One region of the Micromonospora sp. WMMD714 genome, then DNA from elsewhere that is predicted to be linked to it. Evidence: riboswitches for the same ligand, from Rfam matches in the RefSeq annotation. Region 1 holds a riboswitch; each other region holds the start of a gene.
What was found. A riboswitch is a leader RNA that binds a small molecule or an ion and turns the genes downstream of it on or off. The one in region 1 is predicted to bind cyclic di-AMP.

Region 1 (7,511 bases):
CGCTGACCTGCTCCTGGATGCATCGACAGGGATGATGATTCCGACAGTTTCCGCCCGGTCGGTCCGGGAACTTCGCCGACGGCGCGACGCCCCGCCGCGCCGGGACCGACAGACCGGAGGAGACCATCCATGGGAGTACGTCGTCAGGCCGCCGTCGCCACCGCGAAGGTGCTGGCCACCGCCGTCGCCACCACGACGGTGCTGGCCACCGCCGTACCCGCGCAGGCTGCGCCGACCATTGTCGACACCGGACCGCTCACCCCGGTCGCCGAGGTCGACGTCGAGCGGTACGCGGGTGACTGGTACCAGGTCGCCGCCGTTCCGGCGATCTTCGAGATCCAGTGCTACAAGAACGTCCGGGCCCGCTACGAGGTACAGCCCGACGGAACCGTCGGGGTGCGCAACACCTGCCAGACCATCGTCGGCACCACCAGCGCGGTGACCGGTCGGGCGCGCAGCGAGAACCCGCCGGCCGACTCGGCGCTGACCGTGTCGTTCCTCAAGCTCGGCAGCCGCTGGATCTACCTGGGCGGTCCGAACTACGTGGTGATCGGGCTCGACCCCGACTACCGGTGGGCGGTCGTCGGTGACCCGGACCGCAGCACCGGCTTCGTCCTGTCCCGCGAGCCCGCGCTGACCGGGGCGCAGACGACGGCGGCGAAGGCGGCGCTCACCGCCAACGGCTACGACCTCTGCGACTTCCGCACCACCCGGCAGGACGGCGGCGGGCAGGCCGGCAGCTTCTGCTGAGGCGGTGGGCCGCCGGGCTCCCTGGCGGCCCGTGCATGCCCGGGGCGGGGCGGGCCGTCGGGTCAGCCGTCCTGGTCGGCGTGGTCGGGGGTGAAGAGGGCGAGCAGGTCACCGACCTGACGGTCGGCCTCGGCGGGGTGCCGGAAGTGCCCGCTCGGGTCGATGGTGTATTCGTTGCGCCGACCGACCCGGGTCCGCCGCAGGTAGCCGCCGGACTCCAGGTCCGCGACGATGGCCTGGGCGGCCCGTTCGGTCACCCCGACCTCCTCGGCGACGTCCCGGAGCCGGGCGGTGGGGTTGCGGGCGATGGCCAGCAGCACGTGACCGTGGTTGGTGAGGAACGTCCAGTTGCGGGCGCTCCCGGCGCTGTCCGTGGTCTTCGCCATACCGGTCATCGTATGGCCAGAGCGCGGGGAACCCGCCGTCGGCCGGCGTTCGCGTCCGTCCCGACCGGCTGTCGACCCGCCGCCGACATCGCTGCGACCAAAGCCTGAAACGTGTATCACGAAATCTTGACGTACCTTTAGCTGCGTGTGACCGTGGGAACACGGCCGTCGGTGCCGCCGGCCGGCGTGAGCAGGCACGATTCCGGACCGAGGTGAGGCAATGGGCCCGATCACTCCGACCCAGGCGCTGGCCGAGTTGCAGGCCGGCAACCGGCGTTTCGTCGCCGGTGAGCCCCGCCACCCCAACCAGGGCGCGGTCCACCGGGCGGCCGTCGCCGACGGCCAGCACCCCTTCGCGGTGATCGTCGGCTGCTCCGACTCCCGGCTCGCCGCCGAGATCATCTTCGACCGGGGTCTGGGTGACCTCTTCGTGGTCCGGACCGCCGGGCACACCGCCGGCCCCGAGGTGCTCGGCAGCGTCGAGTACGCGGTGACCGTCCTGGGCACCCCGCTGGTGGTGGTGCTCGGGCACGACTCCTGCGGTGCGGTACAGGCCGCCCGGGAGGCGGCCCGCACCGGCACCCAGCCCCCGGGGCACCTCTACTCGGTGGTCGCCGCCGTCGGGCCGAGCCTGCGCCGGGCGGCCCAGCAGGGGGTGCACGACATCGACGGGATCGTCGACATCCACATCGCGCAGACCGTCGAGGTGCTGCTCGGCAACTCGCCGGTGATCGCCGCCGAGGTGGCCGCCGGGCGGTGCGCGGTGGTCGGCATGTCCTACCGGCTCGCCGCCGGTGAGGTCCGCCAGGTGGCCCCGGCGCACGCCCCGGCCGCCGACGCCGCCGCCCTCACCGCCGCCGTCCCCGGGCCTGCCGTGGTGCCGGCGGGTGCCGACGCCGCTCCGGCGGCCGTCGCCGGCTGAGGCACGCCCGTCGGCGGCCGTCGCCGGCTGAGGCACGCCCGTCGGCGGCCGTCGCCGGCTGAGGCACGCCCGTCGGCGGCCGTCGCCGGCTGAGGCACGCCCGTCGGCGGCCGTCCGGTCGAGACCCGCTCACGGCGGAGGCCGCCCGGTTCGACCGGGCGGCCTCCGCCGTGAGTGCTCGCTCGACCCACCGGGTCGAGGACGCGGTGTCCGGGATCCGGATGCCGCGTCCTCGCGTCGCTACAACAGGGACACGTGTACGTGGTCGGTGTGGTTGGACGGGCCGGAGTACGAACTCCACCCGTTGGCCGGGAACCAGATCTGCCGGTTCCAGATCACGTAGTAGATGCCCAGCCGGTCCGAGTTGCGGATCAGGAACGCGGCGAGGTTGTTGCCGTACATCCGGGTGTCGTTGTTGTGCCACGGACTGAAGCCGCTCTTCTGCAACGACCAGTCGCACGCCTTGCCCTTGGGGTGCTCCCAGGGACCACCGGGGCGGTAGCAGCCGACGAACCGGTTGAAGCCGGCCCGCTTGACCTCCTTGTACATGTGCAGGGTGCGCGGCGTGATGCAACCGGAGGTGGTCGGGTCGTTCTCGCTGCACGACTCGCCGCGCCAGTCGCCGTCGGCCGTCTGGCCCGGCGCGATGCGGGCCACCGGCGAGGTGGCGTCGACCAGGCCGCCGGTGAAGCCCCGGCCGCCGACCAGGGCCAGCGCCTTGTCCGCCTCGGTCTTCTTCTTGGCCATCAGGTTGGTCTGCTTCTGCTGCTCGCGGACCTCGGCGTCGACGGCGAGCTTGGCCTTCTCGGCCCGGGTCTTGACCTCGTTGACCTCGGCCAGCTTGCCGGCGTTGACCATGTTCAGCTCGTCCAGGGCGGCGGCCCGCCGGACGAAGGCGTCCGGGGCGTCGCTCTCCAGCAGGGCGGCGACCGCACCGACCCGACCCGTCCGGTACGACTGGACGGCGATCTCGTTGACCTGCGGGGCCAGCGCGGTCAGCTCCTGCTCCGCCTTCTCCACCTCGATGGCGTACTCGAGCTGGCGCTTCTTGGACTTCTCCAGCCGGTTCTTCGCCGCCGAGTACTCCCGGTTGGTGGCCTCGATGACGTCGGTGAGCAGCTTCGGCTCCTCGTCCTCCTCGTGGCCCGAGGGGGAGGGTGCGTTGGGTGCCGCCGTCGCGGGGGCGGCGGTGGGCCCGGCGACGATTGCCAGGGCGGCGAGCACGGCCACTGCCGGCGTCAGCCAGCGGCGTAGGGGTGCCGTCACAGTTTTCCCTTCCGTCGACCGCCGACCGGGTTAGCTGACGGGTTCGGGACGGAAGTGGCCCCTACCGCTGGCGCGGATTCACCCCAGGTGCTCGGTTCCCCGGCTCGCCGTACGGCGATTGGGCGGTGGCCCCGCTGGCGCCGGTGGGCGCCTTCGGCGGTGACCGGCAGCGAGGTTACCCGAGAGTCGTAGCAGGAATCTACGGCCACAACCCGGCGAAATACGTATTTTCCCGATAGCGGCCGGTGACCAGCGGCGGGATCGACAGTGGTGACCCCGCCTGCGGTCACGAAGCGGAGTGTCACCATGCCGCTTCCGTGTTCCCCTCCGGATCCGCCCACCGGGCGGGGGCCGTGGTGGACGGTCCGCCGGGTCGGGGCGCGCCCAGCGCCTGCCACGCCTCGGCCCGGTCGGGAGCCGGGCGCGGGGTGGGCGGCGGCCCGGCCGCGGCGGCGTCGGCGGGGCCGCGGCCGGCGGTGGTGACCAGCGCGGCCAGCCCGGTCGTCAGCGGCACCGCCGCCACCAGCCCGAGGGTGGCCACCGCGCTCCGGACGATCTCCTGGGCCAGGAACTCGCTGGTGAGGATCTGCCCCAGCGGCCGGCTGTCGGCGGTGAGCAGGAGCAGCAGCGGCAGCGAAGCCCCCGCGTACGCCAGCACGATGGTGTTCACCGTGGACGCGATGTGCGCCCGGCCGACCCGGGTGGCGGCCCGGTAGAGCTGCAACCGGGACAGCCCGGGATTGGCGTGGGCCAACTCGGTGACGGTGGCCGACTGGGTGACGGTCACGTCGTCCAGCACGCCGAGCGAGCCGATGATGATCCCGGCCAGCAGCAGGCCGTGCAGGTCCACGTCGCGCTGGTACATCGACAGCGTGGTGGCCTCCTCGCTGCCGTACCCGGTCAGGTGGGTGGCGGCGGTGGCCAGCGTGCCCAGGACCCCGGTCAGCACCAGGCTGCCCAGGGTGCCGAGGACCGCCACCGAGGTCTGCGCGGTGATCCCGTGGGTCAGGTACAGCACCACGAACATGATCAGCGCGGCGCCGGTGATCGCGATGGGCAGCGGTGCGCCCCCGGCCGAGATGCCCGGCACCACGAAGGTCAGCAGGATGGCGAAGCTGGCGCCGAGACCGGCCAGGGCGGCCAGCCCGCGGAGCCGGCCGAACGCCACGATCGCCGCCGCGAACAGGGCGACCAGCCAGAGCAGCGGCGTACCCCGCTGGTGCTCGGCGATGTGGTAGCTGACCGCCGCCGGGTCGGTCGGGTCGGTCAGCGCGACCAGCACCACCTCGTCACCGACGGCCACCGTCGGTGCCCCCGGCCCGGACGGGACCGGCGTCTCGACCTGCTCACCGCTGTCCGGCCCCTGCTCGACGGCGACCGTCACCGTGCCGCACGGGCCGGCGTCCGCCCCGGACGGCCCGTCGGGGGTCTCCGGCGCGGGCGGGCAGGGTTCGGTCACCACCCGGGTCACCGTGCCGTGGTGGCGGGGCACCTGCTCGCCCTGGTCGATCCGCCGGGTCTCGCCCGGCCAGAGCAGCAGCGTGGCGACCACCGTGACGACGATGAGCGGAACTACCGTCAGGACGAGTATCCGCCGCACCCGGGGCGGGGTGGACGGAGCGGGACGGGTGTGGTCGGCGCCCATGCGTGCGAGTTCTCCCAACGGTCCGGACGGGATACGGGTCGGCCGGCCAACCGGTTCATCCCGCGGGCGGCGGTCGTCGTCGGACGATGGTAGCCACCACCCCGGCCCGCCCGCCGGGTTAGCCCTGCTCGCGGTATGCCGGGGGTACGTTCGCCCCCGGCCGCTGCGGGTCAGCCGCGCTTCATCAGCCGGCCGACGGCGGCCATCATCTCGGCGGCCATCTCGTCGGCCCGGCCCTCGGCGGCCCCCTCGTGCATGCAGTGCCGGGCGTGGCCGTCGAGCAGGCCGAGGGCGACCTTGTCCAGGGCGGCCTGGACGGCGGAGATCTGGGTGAGCACGTCGATGCAGTACCGGTCGTCGTCGACCATCTTCTCGATGCCCCGGACCTGCCCCTCCACGCGGCGCAGCCGCGCGAGCAGCTGGTCCTTGCTGGCGGTGTAGCCCCGGACCGGGTTGCTCGGTGTGGTCATGGCCACCACGATAGCGTACCCCTGGGGGGTATGTTACGGTCGTCGGGAAGGGTACCCCTGGGGGGTATGCTGAAGAAGATGGAGGGAGCACGCCATGATCACGAACTACCAGGTGAAGGGCATGACCTGCGGGCACTGCGTCAGCGCGGTGAGCGCCGAGCTGGCCGCGCTGGACGGGGTGACCGAGGTGCAGGTGGACCTGGCCGCCGGCCGGGTGACCGTCACCAGCGCCGGTCCGTTGGACACCGGTGACGTGCGGGCCGCCGTCGACGAGGCCGGCTACGACCTCGTCGAGGCGTGACCGGGCGGTCGCGGCGGGAGACCGGGGTGGACCGATGAACACGGCGACCAGACTGGGCGGCTTCGCCCTCGTGCTCGCGGCGGTGTTCGGCGCGGCGTACGGGGGCGGTCAGCTGGCCGGCCCCGTCGCGCCACCCGCCGACACCCGCCACGACCCCGCGCACACCCCGGCGTCCACCGCCGCCACCGACGTTCCCCGCCCGACGCCGACCGGCACCGACGGCCCCGGGCACCCGCACGGTCGACCGGAGGCGCCGCGATGACCCCCACCACGAGCGACCCGCCCACCGCCCCGCACCTGATCGAACTCGCCATCGGCGGCATGACCTGCGCGTCCTGCGCCGCCCGGATCGAGAAGAAGCTCAACCGGATGGACGGCGTCGAGGCGACCGTCAACTACGCCACCGAGAAGGCCACCGTCCGGTACGCCGACCGGATCACCCCGGACGACCTGATCGCCACCGTCGAGAAGACCGGCTACACCGCCGTCGTGCCGCCGCCGCCCGCCCCGGCGGGGGCGGAGCCGGCCGGGGAACCGGTGGACGCGCTGGCCGCCCTGCGTACCCGGCTGCGGGTGTCGACCGTGCTGACCGTGCCGGTGATCGTGCTGGCGATGGTGCCGGCCTGGCAGTTCACCTACTGGCAGTGGCTGTCGCTGACCCTGGCCGCCCCGGTGGTGGCGTACGGCGGACTGCCGTTCCACCGGGCGGCCTGGACCAACCTGCGGCACGGCGCGGCGACCATGGACACCCTGGTGTCGCTCGGCACCCTCGCCGCGTTCGGCTGGTCGCTGTGGGCGCTCTTCCTCGGCGACGCCGGGACGCCCGGGATGACCCACCCGTTCCGGCTGGACGTGACCCGCACCGACGGCACCGGCAACATCTACCTGGAGACCGCCGCCGGGGTGACCGTGTTCCTCCTCGCCGGCCGCTACTTCGAGGCCCGGTCCAAGCGGACCGCCGGGGCGGCCCTGCGTGCCTTGCTCGAACTCGGCGCGCGGGACGTCGCCGTGCTGCGCGGTGGGGTGGAAGCCCGGATCCCGGTCGACCAGCTCGTGGTGGGCGACCGGTTCGTGGTCCGGCCCGGGGAGAAGATCGCCACCGACGGGCGGGTCGAGAAGGGCACCTCGGCGGTCGACGCCAGCATGCTCACCGGCGAGTCGGTCCCGGTCGAGGTCGGCCCGGGCGACGTGGTGGCCGGCGCCACCGTGAACGCGGGCGGCCGGCTGGTGGTCACCGCCACCCGGGTCGGTGCGGACACCCAGCTCGCCCAGATGGCCCGGCTGGTGGAGGCGGCGCAGACCGGCAAGGCGGCCGTGCAGCGGCTGGCCGACCGGATCTCCGGGGTGTTCGTGCCGGTGGTGATCGCGTTGGCCGTCGGCACGCTGGGCTGGTGGCTGGGGACCGGCGCCGGCCCGACCGCCGCCTTCACCGCCGCCGTGGCGGTGCTGATCATCGCCTGCCCGTGCGCGCTCGGCCTGGCCACCCCGACCGCGCTGCTGGTGGGCACCGGGCGGGGCGCCCAGCTCGGCATCCTGATCAAGGGGCCGGAGGTGCTGGAGTCGACCCGGCAGGTCGACACGGTGGTGCTGGACAAGACCGGCACAGTCACCACCGGGCGGATGACCCTGGTCGACGTCCGTCCCGCCGAGGGGCAGGACCGGGCCGAACTGCTCCGGCTCACCGGGGCGGTGGAGGCCGGCTCGGAGCACCCGATCGCCCGTGCGGTGGCGACCGCTGCCGCCGAGGCCGGTGAACTGCCGCCGGTCACCA
Region 2 (7,511 bases), 2.3 Mb from region 1:
TGATCAGCCCGCCCACCGGGGCGCCGCTGATCAGCGGGCTCGGTGACATCGGCGGCTTCCGGCACACCGACCTCGACGCGGTGCCGCCGATGCTGTTCACCCAGCCGGTCTTCACCACCACCACCAGCCTCGACTACGCCGAGGCGAACCCGGCGACGATGGTCCGGGCCGGCAACTTCACCGACGCCGACCGCCCCAACGACAGCCACGTCGCGTTCTCCACCGACGGCGGGGCGAACTGGTTCCAGGGCAGCGAGCCCGGCGGGGTCAACAACGGCGGCACGGTCGCCGCCGCCGCCGACGGCAGCCAGTTCGTCTGGGCCCCGGGTGACCCCGGGCAGCAGGTGATCCGCTCGGTCGGGTTCGGCAACTCGTGGACCGCGGCCACCGGCATCCCGGCCAACGCCGTGGTCGAGTCCGACCGGGTCAACAAGAACAAGTTCTACGGCTTCAGCGCCGGCAAGTTCTACGTCAGCAGCAACGGTGGGGCCAGCTTCACCGCCTCCGCCGCCACCGGCCTGCCCGCCACCGGCAACGTCAAGTTCAAGGCGGTGCCCGGCAAGGAGGGCGACATCTGGCTGGCCGGTGAGGGCGGGCTGTGGCGCTCCACCGACTCCGGGGCGAGCTTCACCAAGCTGGCCGGGGTGTCGGCGGCGGTGAACGTCGGCTTCGGCAAGGCCGCCCCCGGGCAGACGTACCCGGCGGTGTTCACCTTCGGCACCGTCGACGGCAAGAGCGGTGTCTACCGCTCCGACAACGCCGGCGCGGCGTGGGTGCGGATCAACGACGACCAGCACCAGTACGGCAACGCGGGCGAGGCGCTGACCGGTGACCCGAGGGTCTACGGTCGGGTCTACCTGGGCACCAACGGCCGGGGCATCCTGGTCGCCGACCGGCTCGGTGGCACGCCTCCGCCGACGACGCCCCCGCCCACCACGCCTCCGCCGACGACGCCTCCGCCGACCACGCCCCCGCCGACGACGCCTCCGCCCACCACGCCTCCGCCCACCACGCCCCCGCCGACCACGCCGCCCCCGACCACGCCTCCGCCGACCGGCGGTTGCGCGGCGACGTACAAGGTGACCGGATCGTGGCCCGGTGGTTTCCAGGGCGAGGTGACGGTGCGCAACGCCGGTACCAGCGCGATCGCCGGCTGGACGCTGGGCTGGACGTTCGCGAACGGCCAGACGATCAATTCGCTCTGGGGTGGCACGTACACCCAGACCGGGGCGACCGTCTCGGTGCGTGACGCCGGGTGGAACGGTGCGCTCGGCGCCGGTGCCACCACCAGCATCGGCTTCACCGCCAACGTCACCGGCAGCAACGCCGTCCCGGCGGTCACCTGCACCAGTCGCTGACGACTGTCCGACACCCGCCGGCTCCCCCGGTCCACCCGGGGGAGCCGGCGGCCTGTCCGGCCCGCGCCGTCGGCCTTGATCGACTCGTTGGTGGCGAGGTAGCGGCATAGCTCGTGGTGATGCCGCTACCTCGGCCCAATGGAGTGGATCATGCGCTTGTCCGAGAGGGGAGTCGGCGGCGGGGGCGCAGCCGGTCGGGGTGACGTCGGGTCGGGGTGGTGGAACGGTGCAGGCCCCGGTCGACGCCGAGGGGCGCGACCGGGGCCTGCCGTGCAACAGGGCCGGGCCGGGTCAGTCGTCCAGGCCGACCGGGGAGTTCGGCCGGTCCACGTCGACGAACTCGATGTCGTCGGCGGCCCGGTCGCTCTGGCTGCCGGCGGCCCGCGCGGCGGTGCCGGCGGCCCAGCCGATCGCCGCGCCGACCAGCGCGGCGCTGATCAGCAACGCCCAGGGCAGGGCCGGACGACGACCGGCGAGCGCGTCGAAGGCGAGGGTCGCCCGCCGACGTGCCTCGTCGGCGGTCGAGCCGACCAGGTCGCCGGCATCGGTCAGCCCGGAATCCCGGACCGACCGGGCGGCGTCCCGGACGCTGTCACCGGCCGAGTCGACCGCGGAGAGCAGCTGGTGCCAGGCCTGGTCGGCGATGCGCTCGGGCCTGCTGCGGCGCTCCAGAAGGTTGCTGCCGAACATCGTGGTTACCTCCTCGGGTGCCGAAGTCTGCGGCCACTTCGGACTTCGACGTCTCTGCGGCGCGTGGCGGTTCGCTCGCCGGCCGGTGCTCCGGCCGGTCACCGACCCAGTGCCCCGACCGGCCGGAGCGCAAACCCCGGTGCCGCTAGCGGACCGTGACCACGGACGTGGCGCGGGCGAAATCGTCCCCGTCGTCGTCATCGTCGTCGTCTCCACCGCCGAAGCCGCAGGCGAGCACGAGAGCGAGCAGCGCGCCGACCCCGGCCAGACCGAGTAGTCTCCTGATCATCGATCGTCTCCTCCGTCGTGGTGACCCATCTCTCGCCCACGTTAGGTACCTGGCACAACCAGCGCCGCCACGTCCGGCAGGGCTCGCCCGACCTGCGGGATTCGGGTCGTGGTGGACCCGGGCCGCTACTCTGGGACGGTTGGAACGGCCGGGGCGTACGGGCCGTCCAAGGGAAGTCGAAGAGAACAGGACCAGCAACGGTGCGGAGAGGGACGGTCCGGTCCGTCCGGATCCGCGAATTGCTCATCCCGAGGGGTGGCGACCGAGGCCATCGGAGGAATACTCTCGGTCGCGGCCCGCGTACTGATGAGGCGCCCGGAGACGGGCGAGTGGAGGTGCTCGCGTGAGCCTGTCGATCGTGAAGTCGGTCCTGCCGGCCGGTGTCATCGAGATCGCCCCCCGTGGCGAGATCGACGTCGACACCGCATACGAGGTGCGTGAGGCGATCGCCGAGGTGCTGGCCAAGGGGCGGCCGGCGCGGATCGAGCTGAACATGCGGCTGGTCACCTTCATCGACTCCGTCGGCATCAGCGCGATGGTCGCCGGCTTCCAGACGGCCGAGGTCAGCGGGGTCAAGCTGATCGTCACCGAGCCGAGCCGGTTCGTGCACCGGCAGCTCTGGGTCACCGGCCTGCTCGGCCTCTTCGGTGCCCCGGAGCCGTACTTCGCCGGTGCCGCCACCCCCGAGGTGCTGCCGGGGGCCTGAGCCGGGCCGCGGGCCCGCCGCCGGTCTGAGCCAGGCCGCGGGCACACTGCCGGCCGGGTACCGGCGGGGCCGGTGTGAAGACCTCGGGTACCGGCGGGGCCGGTGTGAACACCTCCTGTCACCGTCGGTGTCGTCGCTGTCCGGCTGGAACGTTGCCAGCCGGTCTCCGGTACGGCACGATCGGGCGACCGACGACAGGTCAGGAGGCCCGGTGGTGGTCCGGCGGGAGAGCTTCAGCTACACGGTGCAGGCGCACTGCTCACGGGCGGACGCGGTGGCGCTGCTGAGCGATCTGTCCCGGCAGGAGGAGCTGCATCCCCTGATCGTCCGGGTGCGCCGGTTGCCGGCCCGACCGGGCGCCGCGGCCAGCTATGCGATCACCGACCGGCTGGAGTTGGGGCCGCTGCGGTTCCCCGTCACCTACCAGGCCGACGTCCTGCTGGTCGGGCAGGACGAGATCGTGACGGTGGCCCGGCAGCAGCCCGCCACCACGGTCCGCAACCACACCCGGCTCCGGATGGAGGGTGACCTGCTGCGGATCGACGTGGAGATCACCCTCGCCGCGCCGGCACCGTTGTTCGGCTACGCCTTCCGGCAGGCCCGTGCCGCTCACCTGGGGCTGGCCAGCCGGCTCGGCGCGGTGCTGGACGGCCGGTCCGGCGGCGACGCTCCGGCTGCTGCCTGACCGTCGGCGGGGTGGTGGGGGTGGCCCGCCCGCCGTGCACGGGCCACCCGAGCTGGTGCTCAGATCATCGACAGGTGAACGTGGTTGGTGTGGTCGCTGGACGGGTCGCCGTTGCCCCCGCTGTACGACTTCCAGCCGCTGCTCGGCAGCCAGATCCGCTTGAACCAGATCACGTAGAGCACACCGAGCCGGTCGGCGTTGCGAATGAAGTACGCGGCCAGGTTGTTGCCGTACGTCCGGTCGCCGCCACTGGCCACCCCGCCGAAGCCGTTCTTCTGGGCGGCGAAGTCGCACGCCCGCCCCTTGGGGTGCTCGCCGGACCCGCTGGGCCGGTGGCAGGAGACGTACCGGGTGAAGCCGGCGGCCTTGGCCTGGTTCAGGGCGTTGAGGGTGCGCGGGGTGATGCAGCCGTTGGCCGGCGTCGGGTCGTTGACGCTGCACGACTCGGACGGCCAGGAGCCGTCGGAGTTGCGGGGCGCTCCCTTGGCGTTGCTGCTGGACGTGCCGTCCGAGCTGCCGGAGTCCCGGGAGGTGGGGGCCGGCTTGTCGGCGGCGGCCACCGCCAACGCGCGTTCGGCCTGATCCTTGCGCTTGCCCATGGTGGCGACCTGCTTGCGCTGCTCGGTGATCTCGCGGCTGACCGCCGCCCGGGTCCGGGTGGCCTGGTCCCGGGTCTCGATCATCGTGCGCAGTTCCTGGTCCTCCCGGGCCGCGACCGTCTCCAGCGCCGCCGCGCGGTCCAGGAAGCCGCCCGGGCTGTTGCTGTTGAGCAGGGCGGACATCGGTCCGAGGCGGCCGGTGCGGTAGGCCGCTCCGGCGATCTGGCCGACCTTTCCGGTCTGCACGACCAGTTGGGCCTCGATGCTCTTGAGCTGGCCGTCGAGTTCCTGCTGGCGCTTGGTGGAGCGCTCCAGGGCGGCCTTCGCCTCGACCCAACCCTTGCTGGCCGCGTCGAGCTGCTCGCGGAGCGCCGGTGTGCCGCCCTCGTCGTCGTCGCCGGGAGCGGCGAACCGGGTGACGGGCGCGGCGACGGCCGGGGTGAACGGCGCGGACGACACGCCGAGCGCGAGGGTCGTGACGACTGCGGCCAACAGCCGCGTGGTGGTTCCTACCCGCATACAGAGTCCTTCCGTCAGCCGCCGACCGGGTTAGCTGACGGGTTCGGGACGGAAGATCCCTACCGCTGACGCGGATGCACCCCAGGAACATGGTTCCCCGGTTCGCCCTGGTGGGCGATTAGGCGGCGGCCACCGCCGGCGCCGGTGGGCGCCGCCTGGCGGAGGCCGGAGCCGAGCCTACCGGTACGGGTGGGACGCCCGTCCACCTCGTGACTGAGGGTACGGGAGTGAATACCCCCTTATGGGGTAAACGGGACAAAAGCTAGCGTGATCGCCGCGCTCGCGGAGCTTCCGTGACGCTCCGGTGGTATCGCGCCCGCCCGCGGGGCGGTTGGCCTCCGCGGTCACCAGTGCGTCGGGCCGCAGGCGCCGGGGGCGCTGCCCGGCTCGATCTGGAGGGTGGCGTGCTCGATGTGGAAGTCGTCCCGCAGGGCGCTGCGGGCGGCGGCCAGCACCGTGCCGACCTCGGCCCCGGTGGCCAGGGTGAGGTGCGCGGAGGCGACGTCCATGCCCGAGGTGAGCGTCCAGACGTGCAGGTCGTGCACCTCGGTGACGCCGGGCACGGCGGTCAGCCGGTCGTGTACGGCGGTCACCTGGAGGTGCTCCGGGGCGGCCTGTACCAGGATCCGCACCGCCGCCCGCCCGAGTCGCCAGGTGCGGGGCAGGATGAACACGCCGATCGCCACGGCCACCACCGGGTCGGCCCACCACCAGCCGGTGCCGGCGATCAGCAGTGCGGCCACGATCACGCCGAGGGAGCCGAGCAGGTCGCCGACCACCTCCAGGTACGCCCCGCGCAGGTTGATGCTCTCCTTCGCGCCCTCGCGCAGCAGCGCGAACGCGACCAGGTTGGCGAGCAGGCCGAGCACCGCCACCACCAGCATCGGGGTGGCCAGCACCTCGGGTGGCTCGCCGAACCGGCGGACCGCCTCGATCAGCACGTAGACTGCGACCCCGCTGAGCAGCACGGCGTTGGCCAGTGCGGCGAGCACCTCCAGCCGGTAGAGGCCGAAGGTGCGCTGCGGGTCCTGCGCGGCCCGTCGGGTCGCGGTGATCGCGGCCAGCGCCATCCCGATGCCGAGCACGTCGGTGAACATGTGCCCGGCGTCGGAGAGCAGGGCCAGCGAGCCGGTGCCGAACGCGGCCACCGCCTCGACCAGCATGAACACGGTGAGCAGCCCGAACGCCGCCCAGAGCCGACTGCGGTGCCGGTGCGCGGCGTTGCTGATCGTCGCGCTGTGGTCATGACCTGCGCCCACCTGCACACCCTCCGTCGCCGCCGCGAACCCGGTCCAATGTATGCTCACATCGCTATGTATGCAAGTGATGGTCGGACCTCCGGCCGGCTCGGGCCGCTCGGGGCCGGTGGTTCAGTCGACGGGATCGACGGTGGTCAGGCGCTGGGTGGCCCGGGACAGCGCCACGTAGAGCGTCCGCACCCCGGAGCCCGGCTCGGCCCGGATCTCGCCCGGACAGACCAGCACCACCCCGTCGTACTCCATGCCCTTGGCCTGGAGGCTGTCCACCACCTGGAGTCGCGCCCCGCCCCGGTCGCCCAGCCAACCGGCGACCTCGTCCCGGCGGGGCACCGGCGTGATCACGCCAACCGTCCCCGCCACCTCGGCGAGCACCGTGTCCACCGCGTCCACCGTCGCCGGGGCCAGCTCCGCCGCCGGCACGGTCAGCGCCACCGGGTCCACCCCGGTGGACCGCACCGCGCTGGGTAGCTCCAGGTCGGGGTGGATCCGGCGGATCTCGGCTGCCGCCACCGCGAAGATCTCGGCCGGATTGCGGTAGTTGGTGGTGAGCGTGAACCGGTGCCGCCGTCGTCGGCCCAGCGCCTGGTCCCGGGCCCGGTCCAGCTCCTCCTGGTCGCCGGTCCAGGCGGTCTGCGCCGGGTCGCCCACCACCGTCCAGGAGGCGATCCGGCCACGGCGACCGATCATCCGCCACTGCATCGGCGAGACGTCCTGCGACTCGTCCACCACCACGTGCGCGTAGTCCCGGTAGTCCTCCGGCCGCTCCCGGGCCGCGGCACGGGCCGCGCGCTCCCGGTCACCGAACGTGCTCAGCTCCCGGACCCCACCGGCGAGCTGGAACGGATCCCGGCTCGCCCTCTTCGGGCGTACCGGCTTGCCCAGCAGCGCGTCCAGCTCGTCGAGCAGGGCGATGTCGGCCACCGTCAGCCCCTCGGTGTCCAACGACCGGTACGCCCCGGCCAGCAGCGCGGTCTCCGCCCGGGAGAGGATGCCGGCCGCGTACCGGTGCAGCCGCTCCGGTCGGGCCAGCCAGCCCAGCACATGCCGGGGGTGCAGCCGGGGCCACCAGGCCTTGAGGAACTCCCGGAACTCCGGCCGGTCGATGATCTCGTCCTCGAAGGCGGGCTGCTCGGGCAGCCCGGTGACGGCCAGCCGGCGGGCCTGTGTGTACAGCGCGGCGAGCACCCCGTCGAAGCCGACCCGGCGGACCTCGTTGCGGCGGGCACCCCGGTGCAACGCCCGGTCCCGGATCCGGTCCAACTCGCGCCGCTCCAGCCGCAGCAGCGTCCCCCGGTAGAGCAGCCGCAGCTCCCGTGGACCGTCCGGCACCGCGTCCCGGGCCGCCCGTTCCAGCACCCGCCGCATCCGCAGCGACCCCTTCACCGCCGCCACCTCGGGGCCGTCGG
Region 3 (7,511 bases), 1.6 Mb from region 1:
GGCGATGGACGAGGCGCTGGTGCCCAGCCTGCGGGTGGCGTTCTACGTCAACCACGGGGCGAAGAACAGCCACTGCATCCGGTTCACCCAGCTCACCCACGTGCAGCTGCACCACGGTGACAGCGACAAGGCCCCCAGCGCCAACCCGGTCTCGGCCATCTTCGACAAGATCTTCGTGGCCGGTTCGGCGGCGATCGAGCGGTACGCGCGGGCCGGCGTGGAGATCCCCGCCGAGAAGTTCGTCGTGGTCGGTCGACCCCAGGTCGAGGGCATCGAGGTACGCCAGGCGGCCCGCCCGCTGACCGCCCCGACCGTGCTCTACACCCCCACCTGGACCGGCCACCACGCCGACGCCAACTACTGCTCGCTGCCGGTGGCCGAGCCGCTGCTGCGCCGGCTGCTCGACCGGGGCGCCACGGTGATCCTGCGCGCCCACCCGTACACCGGGCAGAACCCGGCCTCGGCCCGGCAGCTGGCCCGGCTCACCGAACTGCTCGCCGCCGACCGGTCCCGCACCGGCCGGGAGCACCTGTGGGGCGCGGCGGCCAGCCGCGAGCTGAGTCTGACCGACTGCGTCAACCGCTCCGACGCGCTGATCTCCGACGTCTCCGGGGTGATCTCGGACTACCTCTACTCGGGCAAGCCGTACGCGGTGACCGACCTGGGTGTCGACGGGGACGAGTTCGTGGCCCGCTTCCCGCTGGCCGCCTCCGGCTACGTGCTGCGCCGGGACATGTCCAACCTCGACGAGGTGCTGGCCGGGCTGCTGGACACCGACCCGCTGATGGCGGCCCGCTGGCAGACCCGCCGTCGCTACCTGGGTGACTTCCCGGCCGACTCGTACGCCGACGGTTTCCTCGACGCCGCCCGGCGGGAGCTGGAGCCGGACTGGAACCCGCCGACCCCCCGGGGCGCGTCGGACACCGCCTCCCTCTCCCACCGCCCCTGACCCACCCACCCCCGCCCACTCACCCCCCGCCCGCCCCCGCCCACCTTCCTCGGCAAGATCACGCTCGATCCATGGTCGAGTGGCCTCGCGAGCGCCGGATGCCACTGGAACATGGATACAACCTTGTTCGTCCGCCCGCGGGATTGGTCCTGCGACAGCGGACCGCCCCGGTGCCCGTGGTCGGGCGGCCGGGGCGGCCCGGTTGGTGGGGCGTCGGTCAGGCCGAGTAGCCCCGGGTGGCGATCCAGTTGGCCAGGGTGGTCACGCCGACCCAGTACGCCGGCAGCGACGGGTCCGCCGAGTCGGCGATCCGCACGGTACGACCGTTGTCCCGGTAGCCGACCACGGCGACGTAGTGGCCGCCGGGGAAGGAGTGCCAGCCACCGTCGAGGTCGGTGACGTCACCGGCTACGTTGGCGACCACGGCCCGCTTGGCGGCGACCGTCTCGACCACGTCGGCCCGCAGCCGCTCGACCTGCGCGTCGCTCGGGAAGCCGGCGAACATCCGGGTCCGGTACGGGTCGCCCTTCACCACGGCGTTGAGCACCCGGGTGGTGTCCTCGGCCGAGTTGGTGCCCATCTCGGTGGTGCCCAACTGGGCGGCGAGGTCGTCCTGGTCGCGCTCGATGCCGGCCGCGCTGAGCGCGTTGCGCACCGCCGCCGGACCGCAGTAGTAGTAGGTCGTCTGGGCCTGGTAGTCGTAGCGGAGCAGCTTCGACGACGGCGGCTTCGGGGCTGCCACCCGGCGGGTCAGGTCCGGGTCGGCGGTGGCCCTGGCCTTCACCCGGGTGGCCCGCGGCGACGGCGTGGCGCTCGCCGACGGGCTGGTCGTGGGGGTGGCCGACGGGCTGGTCGGGGCGGGGGCGGGGGCGGCGACCCGGGCCTCAGCCCGGCTGGCGACGTCGTCGAGGCGGGGGGCGGTCCCGGCGACGGCGGTCGTCCGCGGCTGGTCGGCCGGGGCGTCGTCGACGCCGGCAGCCAGCGCGGCGGCACCGGTGGCCAGGACGAGGACCGCGGCCGAACCGACCACCACCTGGTACGGACGCTGGCTGGTCAGGCGGCGTAGCTGACGCTTCATGTGGTGCTTCACGGGGTGTTCCTCCACGGGGCGAGGCGGCGGCACGCCGGACCGGCACGTGGTGGGCTACACCACGCGCGGATCGTCGGATGCGCCGCTCGTGCGGTCGGGACCGCCCGACGGGGGGCCGGACGGATCGGCGGGGGCCGCCCGACGAGGGCCGGGCGGCGGGGCGGACGGCCGGGTCAGCGCATCGGGCGCGACACTCCGGCGGTGCTCCGGCGCCGAGGTGGAGGAACTACCGAGGGGGTGGGGTCATGCTGCACGAGGAGGAACTCCTTCCGCTGCCGCCGACCGGGTTAGCTGACGGATTCGGGCGGGAAGATCGCCCTACCCCGGGCCGTGGCCCGGCGATTCACCCCAGTGGTACGTGTGGGTCCCCGGTTCGTGACTGGCACGATTGAGCGGGTCGGCGCGGCGTCGCCTTCGGCGATCGAAAACCGCACCGGACCGCAGCGACACTACTGGTCGCCTTCCTCCTCGCCAACCCCTGTGAGCTGCGCAAACATGCTCCGGTGAGCCCTCTTGCGGGGCACTCGGGCATCGACCTGCCGCCACGGGTCCGATGGTGCGTCCGGCCCCGTCGGGGCGGCAACCGGACAGGTCGCCGGCAACCACCGATGATCGCCACGCTCGATGTCACCGGGTGTGACCACCTGTCCGGATCCCGGGTCGAGGTGACGCCGGTCACAGCCGGCAGGTAACAATTCGGTCGCCCACCTGCCACCGAGCCGAGTCGGCCCCTGCCGGCCCACCGGGTACCGGCCCCGCCGACTTCCGGCCCGCCTGGTTCCAGCGCGCTGGCCGCCGGACCGGAAGAGTCGGTGAGCGGGCCGGGATCTCGGGCGGGGGTGCCGCCGGGTCAGTTCACCCGGGCCGGTCGCCAGCGGGCGGCGGCGGTCGGACGGGCCGCCGACGTCGCGGAGCGGGGCGAGGGCACCAGGGTCGGGAGCAACCGCTGCGTCGCCGCGTACGCCTCGACGGCCAGCGACCGGGCCGCCTCGGCGGCCAGTTCGGCGTCCCGCCACGCCGCCCGCTCCCACCCGGCCGCGGCCCGGTACGCCGTACGGCGGTCCTCACGGACGGCACGGGCGAGCATCACCTCGTGTTCGACCGGGTGCCGACGCGGATCCCACCCGTCGCGGTGCGCGAAGACGTCCCGCAGCCGTTCGACCGACAACTCCCCCCGCCAGTGCGCCGCCACCGCCTCCTGGTGCAACCACCGCTCCCGGTCGGCGTACTCGGCGGGGGTGCGGGGGGTGCGCGGGCGGGGCAGTGCGCCGGCACCGGCGAACCGACGGGCCACCGTGTCCGCCTCGTCGTACGCCTGCCAGGCCCGGTCCAGGGTGTCCTGCGCGGCCAGCCAGGCGGCCCGGCGACGGCGGGCGGTCTGGGCCGCCCCGGAAGCGGCCACCGCCACCTCCTCGGCGTAGCGGCGCAGGTCGGCGACCGGGGGTGGGGCGTCCGGCGGCGGGCCGGCGGCCGCCACGTCGGTCGGCTGGTCCCGCTCGGGGCGGGCCACCAGGACGGCGAGCCCGGTCAGCGCCAGGACGAGCAGCAGGGACCAGATCACGGTGGCGGTCGGGACCTCGATCAGGAACCGGGAGAGCACGGTGTTCACGGTCGACACCTCGTGGGCGGGATGCGGAGAAGCGGAGGCCGTACCGGCGGCGGGACCGGCCGGGCGGTGCGGGGTGGGGTTCGTCGTCGGTGGCGGCGCGGGTGGGTCGGCCCCGCGCGGGCCGGGTCAGCCCGCCGGGGGCGCCCGGGGGCCGGCAGCGGCGGCGGGCACCCGGCCGGTCGCCCTCGCCAGGGTCGCCGCCGACCGGCTCCGGGTGGTGCCGACCGGCACCACGAGCGCCACGATGCCGACCGGCTCCACCGTCACCGCGGTCGCCCGGTCGACCCGCGGATCACCGGTGCGGAGGATGTCGGACCTGCCGCCCGGGGCGACCGGGGCGGTGGCGGCGGGAACGGACGGGGACGCGTCGAGCGACAGGGCGGTCGCGGCCGGCCCGAACAGCGCGGGGCCGGGCAGCCCGGGGGCGGCGGCGGCGAACGCGAGCGCGACGGCAAGGCTGGTCAGGAGCCGGGACATCCCGCACACGACCCACCACAGGGGACTGACGGACGCGACCGGGGACACGCGACCACGCTACCGCCGGGCTGACCGGCCCGCAGCACCGCCGGGCGTGTCGCCGCGCCCACCACCGTGGACCCGGTCCGTCCCGCCGGAGGAAGCCCGATCGCCCGCTGTCGACCCCGCCCGGGGCGGCGGCTGCCGGTGGGACGGCGAATGCCGGGTGCCGGTGGTTGCGGGTGCCGATCGGGTGGCGGGCGCCGGTGGGATCAGCGCGGGTCGCGCGGCCCGACGTACTCGACGGGACGTCCGCCGTCGGCCGCCCTCGGCCCCGGCACGACGACCGGCCCGGCGGCTTCGGGGACGGCAGTGCCGGAGACGGCGGCACCGGAGACGGCAGCACCGGAGACGGCGGCACCGGCGGCGGCCGGAGCGGGTGGGGGGCGGCGGCGGGGGGCGAGGCGGCGCATCATCGGGGTCTCCACCCAGCGGTGCAGGGCGGCGGCCAACGCCAGGTTCACCACCAGGAAGCCGAGCACGGCCAGCGGCCCCGACCAGCCGGGCAGCCCCACGCCCCAGTGCCCGGTGAGCCGCAGCACGGTCATCATCACCAGCACGTGCACCAGGTAGAAGGCGAACGACACCTCGCCGAGCCAGACCAGGGTCCGGTGCCGCCACGGTGACCAGCGACCCTGCACATCCGCGCGGGCCGCCGCCGGGATGACCAGGATGTACGCCACCGACAGCAGCGCCGCCCACATCTCGGCCGGAATCCAGTGCGCCCCCACCCAGACGGCCACGAAGAGCAGGCTGGCCAGGGGCAGGCCGGGCCCCCGCCAGTGGCCGCGGCGCAGCAGCTCGGCGGCGGCCACGCCCAACCAGAACTCGGTGGACCGCACCAGCGGGAAGACCTGGGTGAACCACCAGTTGGTGCCCTCGGGCAGCAACGCCTGACCGGGCCAGAGTGCCAGGATCACCAGCGGCACCGCCACCACCACGGCCCAGAGCAGGCCGGAACGGGCCCGCCGGATCGCCGGCAGCACCAGCGGCAGGCAGAGATAGAAGAACAGCTCGCAGGAGAGCGACCAGCTCACGTTGTTGATGCTGTAGAAGTAGCCGGGGGTGGGATCCCAGGCCTGGACCAGGAAGAGGTTCTCCAACGCGGCGCGGGGCACCACCGGATCGGCGAACCACCACATCACCAGCAGCGCCGCCGCCCAGGTCAGCACGTGGTTGGGGTAGATCTTGGCGAGCCGGCGACGCCAGAAGTCCCGTCGCCGGTCGCCGTCACGCGCCGACCAGACCAGCACGAAGCCGCTGAGGATGAAGAAGAACTGCACCCCGGACAGGCCGAGGGTGAACAACCAGTCGACCACCGCCTTGGCGTCCGGCTGGGCGACGATCCGCATGGTGCCGGCGTGGTAGCCGAAGACCAGCATGGCGGCGATCCACCGCAGGCCGGTCAGCGACGGCAGCCGGCTCGACGCCGGGGACGCGGTGGTGGGCACGCTGGTCACGCCGGGCACCCTACCGGCACACCCCGGCCCCGGTGACGCGCCGGGGCGGTACGGATGTGCGGAAGGTGTACGAAATCCCTCCACTGCCCTAACATCGCGGAACCCCCCGGTGCCGACGTAGCCGTGGGTGGGTCGGCGGCCCGTCGGAGGCGCCCGGCCAACGAGGAACGGAGCAGACTGGTGCACCAGCGCATCCTGATGCGGGCGAAGAAGGACCCGTTCGACGTACGCGGCCCGGAGGAGGCGTACGAGGGGAACTGGATCGGGGAGAACAACGGCAACCTGGTCTTCAGCCACGCCGCGCACAAGCTGCTGCGCACCTCCACCGCGCGGATCACCTCCACCGAGTTCAAGGTGGACCTGCGCGACGTCGACCGGATCAACGAGCAGCACGACGTGTACGTCATCCCGCTGGCCAACGCCTTCCGGCGCAGCTACGCCCACCGTATCGAGCTGATGACGAAGCTGGTCGAGCGGCTGCGGATCCCGGTGGTGGTCCTCGGTGTCGGCGTACAGACCGACGTCACCGGCGACCGGGAGTACCTGCGCCCGATCGACGACGTGGTCACCCGGTTCGTGCGGGTGGCGCTCGACCGGGGGCCGAGCATCGGCGTCCGGGGGGAGATCACCGCGCAGTACCTGAAGACCCTGGGCTTCTCCGCCGTCGACGTGATCGGTTGCCCGTCGATGTTCCTGCACGGTGACCAGCTCCGGGTGGAGAAGTCCGCGGCGGCCCTGACGCCCGACGCCCGGGTGGCGTTGACCGTCTCCCCGTACGTCAAGTCGATGGCGAAGATCATCGCCTCACACCAGGCCCGCTACCCGAACCTGCGCTACCTCCCGCAGGACCTCAAGACGCTGGGCACCCTGCTCTACGGCGACGCCCCCGAGGACCGGGGCAAGACCAGCGCCATCCCGATCCACACCTCGCACCCGCTGTTCACCGAGGACAAGGTGCGGATGTTCCTCGATCCGTGGACCTGGATGGACTACCTCGCCGGCTTCGACTTCGCCTTCGGCACCCGGATCCACGGCACCATCACCGCGCTGGTCTCCGGCACCCCGGGCTACCTGTTCGCCCACGACTCGCGCACCCTGGAACTGGCCCGGTACTTCGACATCCCGCACCGGCTGATGAAGGAGGTGCCGGCCGACGTGGACGCGGCGCAGCTCTACGCCGAGGCCGACTACACCGCGATGAACACCGGGCACCGGGCCCGCTACGAGGTGATGCGGGCCTTCCTGGCCCGGCACGACCTGGGCAACGCCTTCGACGACGGGGACAGCGCGGCCCGCTTCGACGCACAGGTCCGCGAGACGCGGTTCCCCCCGGCCGTCCGACCGGCGGTGGCCTGCCCGCCCGAGGAGCTGCTGGCCCGCATCCAGTGGCTCCGGGACCGCAACACGGCCCTCGGTGACGACATACGGGAGCTGCGGGAACAGCGGCTGCGGGCGCGGGTCAAGCGGGCGGTTCCCGCACCGGTACGGCGGATCCTGAGCCGTTAACCCGCCGCTCGGTCGCTGTTCAGCAACTCCATCTCCACCGGATACGTCACGTTCCGTGGCCGTCCATGCCCGTGCACCAGGGTGGCGGGGTGGTCAACCAGCCCGCGCCCACCCCGCTGCTCAGCGTCGTCGTGCCCGTCCACGGGGTGGAGGCGTACCTGCACCAGTGCCTCGACTCGGTACGCACGGACGTCCCGGCCGACGCCGCGGGAGCGGTCGAGATCGTCGCCGTCGACGACGCCTCCCCGGACCGGTGCGGCGAGCTGCTGCGCGCGTACGCGGCCACCCATCCGGGCGTACGAACAGTGCACCTGGAGCGCAACGTCGGGCTGGGTCCGGCCCGCAACGCGGGCTTGGACGTGGCCACCGGGGAGTACGTCT

Region 2: another riboswitch for cyclic di-AMP. It lies ahead of O7625_RS29945 (hypothetical protein); the one in region 1 lies ahead of O7625_RS10345 (hypothetical protein).
Region 3: another riboswitch for cyclic di-AMP. It lies ahead of O7625_RS17120 (C39 family peptidase); the one in region 1 lies ahead of O7625_RS10345 (hypothetical protein).

The regions. Positions count from the first base shown of each region.
Region 1 is NZ_CP120744.1:2,285,318-2,292,828, forward strand. Features, by position in the region: gene O7625_RS10330 (lipocalin family protein) at 130-750, shown strand; gene O7625_RS10335 (helix-turn-helix domain-containing protein) at 813-1,136, opposite strand; gene O7625_RS10340 (carbonic anhydrase) at 1,357-2,058, shown strand; gene O7625_RS10345 (hypothetical protein) at 2,299-3,324, opposite strand; cyclic di-AMP (ydaO/yuaA leader) riboswitch at 3,328-3,459, opposite strand; gene O7625_RS10350 (YibE/F family protein) at 3,626-4,969, opposite strand; gene O7625_RS10355 (metal-sensitive transcriptional regulator) at 5,140-5,439, opposite strand; gene O7625_RS10360 (cation transporter) at 5,534-5,740, shown strand; gene O7625_RS10365 (hypothetical protein) at 5,775-6,002, shown strand; gene O7625_RS10370 (heavy metal translocating P-type ATPase) at 5,999-7,511, shown strand, end outside.
Region 2 is NZ_CP120744.1:7,042,885-7,050,395, reverse strand. Features, by position in the region: gene O7625_RS29970 (cellulose binding domain-containing protein) at 1-1,358, shown strand, start outside; gene O7625_RS29965 (hypothetical protein) at 1,650-2,048, opposite strand; gene O7625_RS29960 (hypothetical protein) at 2,194-2,337, opposite strand; gene O7625_RS29955 (STAS domain-containing protein) at 2,681-3,043, shown strand; gene O7625_RS29950 (SRPBCC family protein) at 3,255-3,728, shown strand; gene O7625_RS29945 (hypothetical protein) at 3,788-4,846, opposite strand; cyclic di-AMP (ydaO/yuaA leader) riboswitch at 4,850-4,981, opposite strand; gene O7625_RS29940 (cation diffusion facilitator family transporter) at 5,191-6,105, opposite strand; gene O7625_RS29935 (AAA family ATPase) at 6,217-7,511, opposite strand, start outside.
Region 3 is NZ_CP120744.1:3,894,897-3,902,407, reverse strand. Features, by position in the region: gene O7625_RS17125 (CDP-glycerol glycerophosphotransferase family protein) at 1-949, shown strand, start outside; gene O7625_RS17120 (C39 family peptidase) at 1,167-2,027, opposite strand; cyclic di-AMP (ydaO/yuaA leader) riboswitch at 2,301-2,444, opposite strand; gene O7625_RS17115 (hypothetical protein) at 2,890-3,648, opposite strand; gene O7625_RS17110 (hypothetical protein) at 3,775-4,125, opposite strand; gene O7625_RS17105 (acyltransferase) at 4,377-5,624, opposite strand; gene O7625_RS17100 (polysaccharide pyruvyl transferase family protein) at 5,805-7,130, shown strand; gene O7625_RS17095 (glycosyltransferase) at 7,196-7,511, shown strand, end outside.